2 regions of the Methylorubrum populi genome follow, and region 1 is predicted to be linked to the other one. Evidence: predicted binding sites of a transcription regulator. Region 1 holds the regulator's gene; the other holds the start of a gene.

Region 1 (7,790 bases):
AGGTCGAGATGCTGCTGCGTCTGCGGCAGAAGGAGCGCGACCGCCGTCGCAGCCCGTGAGCCGCCTTGCCCTGTTCGGCCTGCGCACCGATGTCGAAATACGGGCGCTACTGCCAGCGCCGCGCCGTTGGCTGCTGACGCCGAACCTCGGCGGCACGAATCATGGTCAGCACCCGATCGAGATCCTTGAGCAGAGAACATTCCGTCGCACGCGCGGACGCGATTTCCTGCTCGGTGCTGCCGAACCGCTGACGCTGCTGCTGTAGCGTCAATTCCTCTTCGAGGGCAGCCCGCTCCGCGTGGAGCGCCCGATACGCCGCCTCCTGAGGATCGGCGGGATCCGGTAGCGGGTCCTCCTCGCGCGATGTGTGCGGCTCCGTCACGCCGACGGTCTCCTCGAACTCTCTGATGTACCCGCTGCCGTTCCGGATCACGCGGGGGTCGAGTCCCTGAGGCAGAATCCGGGCCGAGCCCGTGTTAACGCCGACAAGGATCTGCTGGCCTAACGCTCAAGAGCCGCAAGCGGTCCCGTCCTCAGTGAAATTCCGTCTCGGCCGAGGCTGTCATGTCAGCGTCATGTGGCCGTCATAGAGGCGGCGCGTCGGCGCACTAGATGGCAGCAGTGTCGCAGCGAGGTCGGTCCCAAACCTCAGGATCGGCCCCGACGATGCGCCCGACACCCTACGGAGATGCTTGTGAAACCCTTCGCTTACGCCTTGGCGGTCGGCCTCGCCGCCGCTCAGCTCGCGACCTCGGCTGTAGCCGCCGACATCACCGGCGCCGGTGCCACCTTCCCCTTCCCCGTCTATTCGAAGTGGGCCGAAGCCTACCGCAAGGAGACCGGCACCGGTCTCAACTATCAGTCGATCGGCTCGGGCGGCGGCATCAAGCAGATCCAGGCCAAGACCGTTGACTTCGGCGCCACCGACGCGCCCCTCAAGCCGGCCCAGCTCGAGAAGGACGGCCTCATCCAGTTCCCCACCGTGATGGGCGGCGTGGTTCCAGTCGTCAACATCGCCGGCCTCGAGCCGGGCAAGCTCAAGTTGACGGGCGAGATCATTGCCGAGATCTACGCCGGCAAGATCCTGAAGTGGTCCGATCCGAAGATCGCCAAGCTCAACGACGGTCTCAAGCTGCCCGAGGCGAACATCACCCCGGTCTACCGTTCGGACGCCTCCGGCACGACCAACATCTTCACCACCTATCTCTCCTCGGTCTCCGAGCCTTGGAAGAAGGAGTTCGGCGCCGCCACGACCGTGAGCTGGCCGGTGGGTCAGGGCGGAAAGGGCAACGAGGGCGTCACCGCCACCGTCAAGCAGGTTCCGAATTCCATCGGCTACGTCGAGTCGGCCTATGCCAAGCAGAACAAGCTTGCCTACGCCCTGATCGAGAACAAGGCCGGCAAGTTCCCGCAGCCCGACGACAAGGCCTTCCAGGCCGCCGCCGCCAGCGCCGACTGGAAGTCGACCCCCGGTTTCGGCATCGCCCTGACCAACCAGGCCGGTGACGACGCGTGGCCGATCACGGCCGCCACCTTCATCCTGGTCTACAAGGAGCCTGCGGACGCGGCCAAGGCCGCCGACGTGCTCAAGTTCTTTGATTGGGCCTACAAGAACGGCGACAAGCTCGCGTCCGAGCTCGATTACGTGCCGCTGCCCGACAACGTCGTCGGCCTGATCCACGAAGAGTGGAAGACCGTGAAGAAGGACGGCAAGCCCGTCTTCGCCGGAAACTGAGTGTCGAGAAGAGCCCTCTCCCGCTCGGGAGGGGGCTCTTCTTGAAGTGATCCGCTCGCCTCGCGCGCGACGGCGCGCTACACGCTCCCCAGCCGAAGAGCCTCCGCGGATGACCGCCTTGACCCAGACCCTCGCCGTCGACCGCCAGACCGCGGTGGCCCGTATCGCTCCGAGCAAGGGCGCCGACCGTCTCTTCCAGGGGGCCGCCTATGCCTCTGCCCTGCTCGTGCTCTTCGTGCTGGCCGGAATCCTCGGTTCGATCATCTACGGAGCGTGGCCGGCCTTCTCGGAATTCGGCTTCGGCTTCCTCACCTCCAGCGCCTGGAACATCGGCACCGAGCAGTTCGGCGCCCTGCCCGCCGTCATCGGTACGGTCGCGGCGGCGATGCTGGCGCTGATCATCGGCGTGCCGATCTCGCTCGGCATCGCGGTCTACCTCACACAACTCTGCCCGGGCTGGGCGCGCAAGCCGGTCGCCATGACCATCGAGCTGCTCGCCTCGGTGCCCAGCATCATCTACGGCATGTGGGGCCTGTTCGTCTTCGCCCCGCTCTTCGCCCGCTTCGTGCAGGTGCCGGTCTCGAACCTCGTCGAGGGCATGCCGATCCTCGGCACGATCCTCTATGCCCGCATCCCCTCCGGCGTCGGCGTGCTCACCGCCGGCATCATCCTCGCCATCATGATCGTGCCCTTCGTGGCCTCGATCACCCGCGACATGCTCGACCAGATCCCGACCGTCCTGCGCGAGAGCGCCTACGGCATCGGTTGCACCACCTGGGAGGTCGTGCGCCACGTGCTCGTGCCGCAGGCCTCGGTGTCGATCATCGGCGCGATCATGCTCGGCCTCGGCCGGGCGCTGGGCGAGACCATGGCGGTCACCTTCGTGATCGGCAATGCCAACCGCCTTTCCGCCTCGATCTTCGATCCGGGCTCGACCATCGCCTCGCGCATCGCCAACGAGTTCAATGAGGCGGATGGGCTCCAGCTCTCTTCGCTGATGGCGCTCGGCTGCCTGCTCTTCATCATCACCTTCTTCGTGCTGATCATCGCCCGCCTGCTGGTGCGGCGCGCCAAGGTCGCCTGAGCCGAGCGGCCCGAGCGACACCGTACGAGATTGCCCGAGCCCAAGGGACGCCGAACATGGACGCCAGCAACCCGATCGCGACGGCCGGACGCGCGCCGACGGCCAGCCGCGTGCGCCCCGGCCGGCGGATCGCCGACCGCGTGCTGATCCTTGCCAGCACGATCGCCACTCTGCTCGGTATCGTCGTTCTCGGCTCGATCCTGCTCATGCTGATCGTCGAGGGCGTGAAGGGCTTCTCGCCCTCCCTGTTCACGGCGCCGACGCCGGGCCCGGGATCCGAGGGCGGCGGCATCGCCAACGCCATCCTCGGCAGCCTCGTGATGACGTTCCTCGGCATCCTCATCGCCACCCCGATCGGGCTGATGGCCGGCACCTTCCTGGCCGAGTACGGCCGGACCTCGAAGCTCGCCGACATCATCCGCTTCCTCAACGACGTGCTGCTCTCGGCGCCGTCGATCCTGATCGGCCTCTTCGTCTACACGCTGATGGTCCGGCCGATGGGCACCTATTCCGGCTGGGCCGGCGCGGTGGCGCTCGCCATCATCGCCACCCCCGTCATCGTGCGCACCACCGAGGACATGCTGCGCCTCGTCCCCGGGCCGATGCGCGAGGCCGGAGCGGCGCTCGGCGCCCCCCGCTCCCTGGTCATCCGCGCGGTGACCTGGCGCGCGGCGAGTGCGGGCATCGTCACCGGCATCATCCTGGCTCTGGCCCGCATCGCCGGCGAGACCGCGCCGCTCCTGTTCACGGCCCTCAACAACAACAGCTGGTTCAACGCGAACCTGCTCGGAGGCGTGCCGAACCTGCCGGTGATGATCTACCAGTTCGCCCTCTCGCCCTATCCGAACTGGCAGAGCCTCGCCTGGTCGGGCGCGCTTCTCATCACCGTCACCATCCTCGCCCTGTCGGTGGTGGCCCGCTTCGTGATCAAGGACCAGCGGCCGCGCTGAGCCTGCTGGGACAGACCTCCTACCGACGAGAGATCCGATGAGCGCCTCCCCCGCGATCCGAAGCCAGTTCGAGGGCCGCAGCCCGGCCGACGTCAAGGCGCCTGTGCGCATCGCCGTCAAGGACCTCAACTTCTACTACGGCAGCTTCCACGGCCTGAAGGACATCAACCTCGATTTCCGCGACCGGCAGGTCACGGCGCTGATCGGGCCGTCCGGCTGCGGGAAGTCGACGCTGCTGCGCACCTTCAACCGCATCTACAGCCTCTATCCGGAGCAGCGCGCCGAGGGCGAGATCCTACTCGACGGGCAGAATGTCCTCGACTCCAAGGTCGACCTCAACGAGCTGCGCTCGCGGGTCGGCATGGTGTTCCAGAAGCCGACGCCCTTCCCGATGTCGATCTACGACAACGTCGCCTTCGGTCTGCGCCTCTACGAGAAGCTGCCCAAGTCCGAGCTGGACGGGCGCGTCGAGGAGTCGCTGCGCAAGGCGGCGCTCTGGGACGAGGTCAAGGACAAGATGAAGCAGCCGGGCACCGGCCTCTCCGGCGGCCAGCAGCAGCGTCTCTGCATCGCCCGCACCGTGGCGCAGCGCCCGGAGGTGATCCTGTTCGACGAGCCGACCTCGGCCCTCGATCCGATCTCCACCGGCCGCATCGAGGAACTGATCGAGCAGCTGCGTACCGAGTTCACGATCGTTATCGTGACCCACAACATGCAGCAGGCCGCGCGCATCTCGCAGTTTACGGCGTTCATGTATCTCGGCGAGCTGATCGAGTTCGACGCGACCACGAAGATCTTCATGAACCCGGCCAAGCGGCAGACCCAGGACTACATCACCGGCCGCTTCGGTTAAGCCCGGTCGCGACTGCATAGCCGTCGCGACCCACCCCGCGTCCTCGTTTCGACGCTCTCTCTGGCGCCGTACCGGTGTCCACCTCGACGGGAGAGCGCTCTCGTCCGACTGCCTGATCGGGAAATTCGCGACATGGCCGAGCACATCGTCTCCTCCTACGACACCGACCTCGAGAACCTGCGCCGCTCGATCGCCGAGATGGGTGGCGTGGCCGAGAAGATGATGACGGACGCCACGGAGGCGCTGGTGCGCCGAGATACGACCCTGGCCCAGGCCGTGATCGTCGCCGACAAGCGCCTCGACACGCTTCAGCGCGAGATCGAGGAGCGCTCCGTGCTCCTCATCGCCCGGCGCCAGCCGCTCGCCATCGACCTGCGCGAGACCATCTCCGGTATCCGCGTCTCGGGTGACTTGGAGCGGATCGGCGATCTCGCGAAGAACATCGCCAAGCGCGTCGTCGCGATCAGCGATCAGGCGCAGCCGCAGAAGATCGTGCTCGGCGTCCAGCACATGAGCGACCTCGTGCAGGAACAGCTCAAGGACGTGCTCGACGCCTATGCCAGCCGCGACGTGACCGCCGCTCGCGAGGTGTGGGAGCGCGACAGCGCCATCGACGCGCTTTACAATTCGCTGTTCCGCGAACTCCTGACTTACATGATGGAGGATCCGCGCAACATCTCGTTCTGCACGCACCTCCTGTTCTGCGCCAAGAATGTGGAGCGCATCGGCGACCACACCACCAACGTCGCCGAGACGATCGAGTACCTCGTGACCGGTGAGACGCCGGCCGGCGAGCGGCCCAAGAACGACGCTTCGAACTATGCGACGGTGACGCCCGGCGCCTGACGCCGAAAGGCGCTCGGGACGCGAGAGGCGTCCGACAGACGCTTCCGGCGGGTCACTTGAGGGACTCGGCCGGGCGCGAGTATGGAAAGACGGACGATGACGAGTGCGCGCATCCTGATCGTCGAGGACGAGGAATCGCTGACGACGCTGCTGCGCTACAACCTCGAGGCGGAAGGCTTCGCGGTCGATGTCGCGGTCCGCGGCGACGAGGCGGATCTGCGCCTGCACGAGATGACGCCCGATCTCGTCCTGCTCGACTGGATGGTGCCGGGGCTCTCGGGGATCGAGCTGTGCCGGCGCATCCGGGCGCGGCGCGAGACCGAGCGGCTGCCGGTCATCATGCTGACCGCACGGGGCGAGGAAGCCGACCGCGTCCGTGGCCTGTCGACGGGGGCCGACGACTATGTCGTCAAGCCATTCTCCGTGCCGGAACTGCTCGCGCGCGTGCGCGCCCTGCTGCGCCGCGCTAAGCCCGCCCACGTCGCCGACATGCTGGTGGCCGGAGATATCGAGCTCGACCGCGTCAGCCATCGCATCCGCCGCCAGGGCCGCGAGATCCATCTCGGGCCGACCGAATTCAAGCTGCTCGAATATCTGATGCAGAGCCCTGGCCGGGTTTTCTCCCGGGAGCAATTGCTCGACGGCGTCTGGGGCCACGACGTCTACATCGACGAGCGCACGGTCGACGTCCATGTCGGTCGCCTGCGCAAGGCGATCAACCGCCCACGCCAGAGCGACCCGATCCGCACCGTGCGCGGCTCGGGCTATTCATTCGACGAGATGTTTGCGGGAGCGGAGTGATCTGCGTCCGCTCGCTCGGAACGGGCACCCTTATTTCGCCCCGCGCGGGCGGCTCACCCGGATAATGTGGCCGGCGATGACCGATGAGGGCATCCGACGCCATCGCGGCGCGTCGCGCCTGAAGACGGCAACGCCTGCAGGCGGGCCAGCACGGCGCGACGACGGCCTCAAGGCCGTCGATCCGTCTCCCCGCGCGGGCCGATAAACAGTGGCGCGGTCCTCGCAGAAGCCGCGCCGACCTACGCGATCTCAGCGGAAGCCGGCGACGCGGCGGTCGCGCTTGCGCTCCGCCGCCGGCTGATAGGCGACTTGCGCATGCTGGGTGCAGTAGGGCAGACCCGTGATTGCCCGGGCGCCGCAGAAGCGGAATTCCGGTGAGGTCGGATCGCCCATCGGCCAGCGGCACATGGAGTCGCGCAGGTCCATGATGGTGACCCGCTCTGAGACGGCGAGCGCCACCGGCTCCGGTGCGGGCGCGGGCGGCAGCGGAAAGTCCGGTGCGGGACGGTGCGCCACGATTGCGGGCGGCTCGGGAAGCGTCGGCTCCTCGACCACCACCGACGCGATCTCGACTTCGGCGGCCAGATCATCCTTGCGCCGCCCCTGGGCCGAGGCCGGGCCGATCGGTTTGACGCGGCCGGCAAGACCCAAACGGTGGACCTTGCCGATGACGGCGTTACGGGAGACGCCGCCGATCTGGAGGGCGATCTGGCTGGCGCTCAAGCCATCATCCCACAAGCGACGAAGCAGCTCGACGCGTTCATCCGTCCAGCTCGGGACCGCTTCCGTCATTGCCCCCTCCACGTCGAAACGTCCTTTTGTACGCAAAACCGACCGACCGCGCGGCACCATAGCCGCGCGGAGCGACAGCAAACCTCGCCAGGACCCGCAATCCGGCCCTGCACATGTCGGTTAACAGACGCCAAAACTCCGGTTGGCGACGCTGTGGAGACTACAAGACAGCTCGGCCGCGGAGCAAGGGTCACCGTGTTTCAAAGGCCGGTTTCCACCGCCAATCCGACTTTCGCATCGATGGTCCGGACCCGCTTCGGCGCCGTCGCGATCCAGCCGGCAGAAATCCGTCAACGCATTGCGTAAAATTGCTCTTTTCCGGATGCTTCGATCGTCCGAGCGCTGCGGCGGCGGGCCTTTCGAGCGGCCGCAGAGGCCGTGAGAGCGCGCCGGTGCCTCCCTGGGCAGCCGCCGAAAAAGATTGTCGGGGCCGGGGTGATCACTATGTGTCGATCGTCATCTGCGGGCCCGACGCCTGTGGACAAGCACTCTTGAGCGGATTTGGGAGATCGCATGCGACTGCGCCTCGCGCCGGCCCTGTTCCTTCTCGCCGCCCTGCCCGGCTCCGCGCTCGCCGCGGGGCCGACCGCTCCGGTCCCGGATATGTCCGCGATCCGGCTGACCAATCATCGGGCGGTCTACGATCTGTCGCTGGCGCGCTCGACGGGCACGCGGGCGGTCGAGGGCGTCCGCGGGCGCATCGTCATCGATTTCTCGGGCGATGCCTGC
Region 2 (7,790 bases), 2.1 Mb from region 1:
CCAGCGCCTCGACGACCATCTCGACCTGCGGGCGCGAGAAGTGCTGCGCGAGCTGGGTCTGGGCGTCGGCGGGCGTATCGAACATCGGGCCGGGCATCTCCGTTGGTCTCGGGAGATGCCAGCATATCGCGGGCGGGGGTGATGGAAAGGCGCCGCCACCCTTGAAGTCGCGGCGGTGCCGCCGCAAGGAGGGCCCATGACCGATCAGCGCCAGACTCCCGATCAGAGCCAAAACCCGGATCAGCCCCTGAACATCGAGCCCCTCGACACCAAGCCGCCGGTCGGCGAGGCCGACGTCGCCGCGGGCCTCTCGGAGGTGCGCGCCAGCATCCGACGGGCGGCCGAGGACAGCGAACGCGATCCCGGCAGCGTCCACCTTGTCGCCATCTCCAAGACGGTGCCGGCCGAGGGCATCCTGCCGGCCCTGGAGGCGGGACAGCGGCTCTTCGGCGAGAACTACGTGCAGGAATCACGGGCCAAGTGGCCTGCCCTGCGCGAGCGCTATCCGGACGTCGAGCTGCACCTCGTCGGCCCGCTCCAGTCGAACAAGGCGCGCGAGGCGGTCGAGCTGTTCGACGTGATCCACTCCCTCGACCGTCTCTCCCTCGCCGCGGCCTTGGCCAAGGAGATCGAGCGGAGCGGCCGGGCGCCGAAGCTCCTGATCCAGGTCAATACCGGCGACGAGGCGCAGAAGGCGGGTGTCGCCCCCGATCGGGTCGATGTCCTGCTCTCGGAATGCCGCGAGACCCACGGCCTGGCGATCCACGGGCTGATGTGCATCCCGCCGGCCGAAGATCCGCCCTCCCCCCATTTCGCCCTTCTCGCCCGCTTGGCCGAGCGCCACGGCCTGCCGATCCTGTCGATGGGCATGAGCGCCGATTTCCCGGCCGCGATCCAGATGGGGGCGACCCATGTCCGCGTCGGCACCGCCATCTTCGGGCGGCGGGCGAAGCGCGACTGAACGGCTCCGATCGGTTGGCCGGTCAGCGCGTCATCGTCCGATCTTCATCCGCGTCCGCGGCCCGAGGCGGCGGAGCAGGCGCAGCAGATCGGCGGGTTTCAGGGCGACGCAGCCCTCCGTCGGCCGGTAGCCGCTGCGGGCGATGTGCAGGAAGATCGCCGATCCCCGGCCGGGGCGGATCGGTCCGCGATTGTAGTCGAGGTCGATCACGAGATCGTAGAGGCCGTCGTCGCGCCAGAGCTGCTCGGCGCTGGCCGCCGTGCTGGGCAGCCGGATCGGCCGGTTGTAGCGGCGGTCCTGCGGCGCGTCGCACCAGCCGTCGTCGCGTCGCGTCGCCCGCAGGGGCAGCGGGCTGACGGGCCGGACGGTGAACCGATCGGGCCGGTAGAAGCCGCCCCGCAGGCGAAACACGCCCCGCGGCGAGGCCCCATCCCCCTCGCGCTTGCGGCTCGTGATGCCGGAGCGCCCGAGGGCGCAGGGGATCACGCTTCCCCCCGCGATCAGCGTGCCGCGGGTCGCATCGCCGGGCAGGGGGCGCACCCGTACCAGGCCGAGAGCGCCGACCTTCCCCGGCCCCCAGGTGGTGCCGTTCCGCTTCGCAACTTGAGGGCGTCGCATTGCCGGTTCGTCCCAACCTGTCTCGAAGTTTGCCTGCACTTCGCCTGATCTGACGTCGTGTCGCGGCAGAGAACGGTGGAACATGGCGAAAATTCTGCATAAGCGCGCAATCCGGATTTCCCGGCGCGTAAAACGAACTAGGTTGATCGCCAGGCGGGGCTGTGCGGGTTCCGTCCGCGGCCACCCATCGGGCGAGATGCCTCTTCGGATCAGCGTGCCGCCATGAAATTGTCTTGGCCGCCTGCCTGATCGTTCCGCGAAGCCCAGGTGGCCGAAAGCCTGTCGAGAGCCGCTGCGTCGATGTCCAACCCTTATTGCCTCCTCGTCTGCGACGACGACGACGCCCTGCGTGAGGCACTGACGGAGCAGATCGACGCCTATGAGGAATTCTCCGTCATCGGCGAGCCGACCGCGACCGGAGCGCTCAACCGCGTCGCGCAGGAGCCGGTCGATCTCGTCGTGATGGATGTCGCCCTGCCCGACATGGACGGGCGCGAGGCGGTGCGGACCCTGCGCCGCAACGGCTACCGCGGTCCGATCATCATGCTGACGGCGCAGGAATCCGACGACGACATGGTCGAGGGCCTGGAGGCGGGCGCCAACGACTACGTGGTCAAGCCGTTCAAGTTCGCCGTGCTGCTGGCCCGCATCCGGGTGCAGCTGCGCCAGCACGAGGCGAGCGAGGATGCGGTGTTCCGCATCGGCCCCTACACCTTCCGGCCCGGGGCCAAGCTGCTGGTCGGCGAGCGCGGTTCCAAGCTGAAGCTGACGGAGAAGGAGACGGCGATCCTGCGCTACCTCTACCGGGCCGGCCGCGAGGTGGTGGGGCGCGACACGCTGCTCGCCGAGGTGTGGGGCTACAATGCCCACGTCACCACCCACACCCTGGAGACGCATATCTACCGGCTGCGCCAGAAGATCGAGCCGAACCCGGCGGTCGCAGCCATCCTCGTCACGGAAGGCGGCGGCTACAAGCTGCTGCCCTGATTCCGGCGGCTCCGGCAATCGGCGCCGGACCGGGCCTTCACCCGCTATCCACCCTTGCGCACAGCCCCGGCCCGGACGGCGTATCGCGCCGCCTCCGCATCGGCTAAGCTTGTGCCCGGACCGTCGGGCAGCGTCTCGGAAGCATTTGAATGTGCTTGCCGGCTCTCCGTTTGAAGGCGATGCAAGCGGCGTAGCGTATCGCGGCCGAGGGGCGGACAGGCTTGGGGCTCGACGACGACATCGCGATCCTCGCCGCAGCGCCGGTGTTCGAACTGTTCGGACGCGATGCCCTGCGCCTGCTGTCCTTTGCCGGCGAGCGGCGCCTTCTGGAGGAGGGCGAGCTGTTGTTCGCCCGCGGCGAGCCGTCCGATGGCGGCTACATCGTCATGTCCGGCTCCATCGCGCTGACTCCGACACGGCACGACGCGCCGCCGGTCACGGTCGCCCGCTCCGGTGTGATCGGACGCAACGCCCTGTTCCGGCAGGTCGCGCGGCCGGCCGATGCCCGCGCGCGGGAGGCCACGGAGGTGATGCGCGTGACCCCCTCGCTGATGAGCCGCGTCCTGCGCGAGTTTCCCGAGGCGGCGGCGGCGATCCATGACGGCATGGCCGAGGAACTTTTGAGCCTTGTCCAGGGCCTGTCCGTCGTGCGGGAACGGCTGGCGGGCCCCGCGCCACGCAAACGGTGACAGGACCGGGCGGCTTTTGTAAGCACGACCACCTTTCGTGCCGTCTCGAGACGCCGGCCCGGTCGCATCGGGTCGGCGTCTCCAGGTTCTTGTGTAAACGTGCAGTCTCCGGGCGAACCGGTCGCCGCTTCGTCGGAATGCACTCAAGTCCGGAAAGTCCCGATGTCACACGCCGATCTCGAAAAGACCATCGAAGCCGCCTGGGAGGAGCGTGCGGGCATCTCGACCGCGACCACCGGCGCCGTGCGCGAGGCGGTGGACGAGGCCTTGAACCTGCTCGATTCCGGCCAGGCCCGCGTCGCCGAGAAGGCGGGCGACACCTGGCAGGTCAACCAGTGGCTCAAGAAGGCGGTGCTGCTCTCCTTCCGCCTCAACGACATGGTGCCGATCGAGGGCGGCCCCGGCTCCTCGTCGTGGTGGGACAAGGTGCGCTCCAAGTTCTCCGGCTGGACGGATGCCGAGTTCCGTGCCGCGGGCTTCCGCGCCGTGCCGGGCTGCTTCGTGCGCCGCGGCTCCTACATCGCGCCCGGCGCGGTGCTGATGCCGAGCTTCATCAATCTCGGCGCCCATGTCGGCGAGGGCACCATGGTCGACACCTGGGTGACGATCGGCTCCTGCGCCCAGGTCGGCAAGAACTGCCACATCTCGGGCGGCGCCGGCATTGCCGGCGTGCTGGAGCCGCTCCAGGCCAACCCGGTCATCATCGAGGATAACTGCTTCGTCGGCGCCCGCGCCGAGGTCGCCGAGGGCGTGATCATCGGCGAGGGCTCGGTCCTGTCGATGGGCGTCTATATCGGCGCCTCGACCCGCATCATCGACCGTACCACCGGCGAGACCTTCTTCGGACGCGTACCGCCCTACTCGGTGGTGGTGTCGGGCACCACCCCCGGCAAGCCGCTGCCCGACGGCACCCCCGGCCCGGGCCTGTACTGCGCCGTGATCGTCAAGCGCGTCGATGCCGGCACCCGTGCCAAGACCGGCATCAACGAATTGCTGCGGACCTGATGGCATCGGCCAGCCCGTCGGTCGCGACCCGGACCCTCGACCTCACCGTCGTGGGGCACCGGGTCGCGACGCCCTGCGCCGAGATCGGGGAGGGCGCGCCGGCCCTGCTCCTGCCCGCCCTCTCCTCGATCTCGGCCCGAGAGGAAATGCTGCCGCTGGCCCGGGAGCTTGGCGGGACCTATCGCTGCCGCGTGCCCGACTGGCCGGGCTTCGGTGCGCATCCCCGCGCGCGGCTGCCGCTGAACCCGGCCAACCTGCACGCCTTCCTCGATGCGCTGCTCGCGGCCGCGCCCGGCCCCTACGCGCTCGCCGTCGCGGCGGGGCATGCCGCCCCCTATCTCGTGGCCGCCGCGCGCCGCCATCCTAGCGCCTTCGCGCGGCTCGTGCTCGTGGCGCCGACCTGGCGCGGGCCGCTGCCGACCGCCCTGGGGCCGGAGCGCGCCGCGTGGTTCGGCCGGATCCGCCGGGCGGTCGAGATGCCGCTCCTCGGCGAGGCGCTCTACCGGATCAACATCAGCCCCCCGATCATCGGGCGGATGATGCGCGCCCATGTCTATGCCGACCCGGCCCATGTGACGCCCGCCGTTGTCGCCGCCAAGCACCGCATCACCCGGCAGAGCCAGGGCCGCTTCGGCACCGCGGCCTTCGTGACGGGCGGCCTCGATCCGGCCGCCTCGCGCGAAGATTTCCTAGCCCCCTTCGGCGACGGCCTGCCGCCGGTGCGGGTGCTGCGCCCCGACCGGGCGCCGCGTCGCTCCGGCGCCGAGATGGACGCCCTGATCGCCACCGGCCGCGTCACGGCCGTCCCCGTGCCGGGGGCGCTGAGCGCCCACGAGGAATTTCCAGGCGACGTCGCTGCCGCGATCCGGGCGGCCTGATCCGGACACGAGGACGGATCGGATGGACTTCGTATGACAGGGTGAACGGACTGTGACGCATCTGTCGCATGTCCCTTCTAGACAGGTCCGAGGCGTCGGTTCGAGACTGATGCCCGGTCCCCTCCCCGCCGTCCCGATCCTTCGCTGCGGCGCCTGAAAGCTGCCTTTCCGATGTCCCGCCCGACCCCCGTGCCGGTGCGCCTCGCCGCCCTGCTGACGCTGATCCTCGCGACCGGACCGCTCCAAGCCGTAACCGCCCGCTCCCAGCCGTCGGGATCGTCCAGCCCGGCGGTCGCGGCGCCCTCGCTGGAGAGGGACAAGCTCACGTCTGCCACTCCGAAGGGCTACCTCAGCGAGGAGGCGACGCCCAACCTCGCGGCGATCCTGCCGCCGCCGCCCGCCGGGCACTCGCCGGCGGAAGCGGCGGACCGGGCGATCTACAATGCCACGCGGGCTTACCAGGGCAGCGCGCGCTGGGCGCTCGCCACCAACGACGTCGCCGATGGCGGTGCCGCGCTTCTGGAGGATTACGCCTGCGTCCTCGGCCAGCGCATCGACCAGACGCGCGTGCCCGACCTGATGCGCCTCCTCGATCGGGCCCGCATCGACGTCGCCCGCGCCACTCGCGTGGCCAAGCGGCGCTATCGCCGGCTGCGCCCCTTCGTCGGCAACGAGGCGCCGATCTGTGTCGCCCGCACGCGCGAGCTCGCCGACAGCTTCAGCTACCCGTCCGGTCATGCCGGGCAGGGCTGGGCCTATGGAATGATCATGGCGAGCCTGATGCCGGAGAAGGCGACGCAGTTCCTGGTGCGTAGCCGGCTCTACGGCGAGAGCCGGGTCGTGTGCGGCGTTCACTGGCTCAGCGACGTGGAGGCCGCCCGCACCGGCGCCTCGGCGCTGATGTCGGTGCTGCTGGCCGATCCCGACTTCCGCGCCGATCTGGAGCGGGCCCGGACCGACCTGAAGCGTGCCCTGAACGGGGAGGGGGCCAAGCCCGACCCCGCCATTTGCGCCCGCGAGGATGCCGCTGCCCGCCAGCCGCTGCTCTGATACGGTGTCCGCCTCGATCGGACGGAACTACCGATCGGCCCGCCCGCGCGCCGCCTGAGCGAAGTCCGAAGCCGTCCTCCCCGAACGGATCAGCCGAATTCGGCGGGGAGAGACCGGCGCCTCACCGCTTCCAGACGCCGAGCCGTTCGGTGCGGGCGTGATCCTCGGCCGCGGCGAGATCCGGCGTCGCCTCGGACGAGGCGCGGCCGCCGCCGTTGAACAGCACCACTTCGGAGAGGTCGCGACCCTCGACGGTGCAGATATAGGCGCTGCTGCCGGGGGCCGGCTGGCAGGTCACCGAGCGCTTGCGCAGGTACTTGCTCAACTCGTCGGCTTGACCGCCGCGGACCCACTCGACGCCGAACAGGCGCACGACCTTCCCGCCCACCCGCAGCGTCGCCGTATCGATCACCTCCGGCACGCCGACGAGGGCGTTGGCCCCCTTGCGCGGCGGCTCCGGTTCCGGCGGACGCTCGGTTTCCGCGGGCGGCATCTCCGCGGATGCGTCGGGGGCCGGTTCCTCGCCCGAAGCGCGATCCGAGGCGGGCGGCGAAGCGGAGGTCGACGCGGGCGGCGATCCTGCCGGCGCCGTTTGCGGCGCCTGAGGCTCGGCGGTCTGCCGAGCGGGACGCCCCGAATCCCCCGTATCGTGCCCGCTCAGAGAGAGCGCAGCGACGAGACCCGCGCCGGCCAGGGCGCCGAGCGTGATCAGCGCGACCGGGCGACGGCTGCCGGCGGCGAGCGCGTCCTCCGTCAGGTCGCGCAGCCGCGTGGCGGTTTGACGGGGCTGGATCCCGCTCGCCACACGCCGCCAGCTCTCCTCGACGCGGGTGCGCGCCTCGGCCAGGCGCTCCGCCGCGTTCGGGCTGGGCTCCGTCGGATCGACGGCGGCTTCGACCGGCGCGGGCCTGGGCCGCGCCTTCAGACGCTCGGCGAGCCGGCTGCGCCAGCCCTCGACGGTCTCGCTCGCGGCGCTGGCGAGCGCCCGGCTGCGCTCGGCCGAGCTGCTGGCCAGGGAGCGGGCCAGCGCCGATTGCGTCTCCACGAAGCGGGCACCCGCGGCCCGCACGTCGGCGATCGTGTCGCGGGCCGGCTCCGGCTCCGGCTCGGGGGCAGGGGGGAAGAACAGCGGGGCGTACTGCTCGCGAAGCTCCTCGACGAGGTCGTGCAGGGTCAGCGGCACGCCGGTTCCGGCCTCGCCCCGCAGGCGCACCGCACCTGTCCGGTCGACGATCCGGTAGCCGGGCACGCCGTCGGCGGGCTCGACGAAGCCTTCGGCGATCAGCGACAGCGTCCGTCGGGCCACCGGCCGCGCCCCGCGCCGGTCGAGTTCGGCCAGGATCAGCGCGCGGATGCGGCGGTCATCCTCGGAGACCGGCGCTTCGGGTGGCGTCGCCGTCTCGTCCTTGCTCCGGCCCGCGGCCTTTGCCGATCCCTTCACGCGCGCAATGCCCTGTTCTCGATCGTTCCGGAGCGCCGCCCGGCGGCGCCCGTTCGCTGCTTCTTACAGCATGGACCGGCCGGAGTATCCGGTCGATGCGGCGGCGTATCCGGCGTCAGGCCCCCGCCCGGCTGAGGACCCGGCTCGACTCCGAGACGATG

The links. The regulator PhoB, encoded in region 1, activates phosphate uptake and scavenging genes when phosphate is short. The targets are predictions, from matches to a motif close to TGTCATNNANCTGTCAT.
Region 2: the regulator PhoB is predicted to act here: its motif matches at 5,190-5,206, upstream of MPPM_RS08805 (acid phosphatase).

Annotation. Positions count from the first base shown of each region.
Region 1 is NZ_AP014809.1:5,512,742-5,520,531, forward strand. It holds gene MPPM_RS25675 (hypothetical protein) at 1-59, shown strand, start outside; gene MPPM_RS25680 (hypothetical protein) at 107-382, opposite strand; gene pstS (phosphate ABC transporter substrate-binding protein PstS) at 695-1,735, shown strand; gene pstC (phosphate ABC transporter permease subunit PstC) at 1,845-2,819, shown strand; gene pstA (phosphate ABC transporter permease PstA) at 2,876-3,769, shown strand; gene pstB (phosphate ABC transporter ATP-binding protein PstB) at 3,807-4,622, shown strand; gene phoU (phosphate signaling complex protein PhoU) at 4,755-5,468, shown strand; gene phoB (phosphate regulon transcriptional regulator PhoB) at 5,565-6,269, shown strand; gene MPPM_RS25715 (GcrA family cell cycle regulator) at 6,519-7,061, opposite strand; gene MPPM_RS25720 (cell envelope integrity EipB family protein) at 7,575-7,790, shown strand, end outside.
Region 2 is NZ_AP014809.1:1,912,943-1,920,732, forward strand. It holds gene MPPM_RS08770 (DUF1963 domain-containing protein) at 1-85, opposite strand, end outside; gene MPPM_RS08775 (YggS family pyridoxal phosphate-dependent enzyme) at 197-961, shown strand; gene MPPM_RS08780 (L,D-transpeptidase family protein) at 992-1,579, opposite strand; gene MPPM_RS08785 (response regulator transcription factor) at 1,880-2,566, shown strand; gene MPPM_RS08790 (Crp/Fnr family transcriptional regulator) at 2,788-3,255, shown strand; gene dapD (2,3,4,5-tetrahydropyridine-2,6-dicarboxylate N-succinyltransferase) at 3,418-4,260, shown strand; gene MPPM_RS08800 (alpha/beta fold hydrolase) at 4,260-5,138, shown strand; gene MPPM_RS08805 (acid phosphatase) at 5,310-6,188, shown strand; gene MPPM_RS08810 (thermonuclease family protein) at 6,310-7,629, opposite strand; gene MPPM_RS08815 (hypothetical protein) at 7,745-7,790, opposite strand, start outside.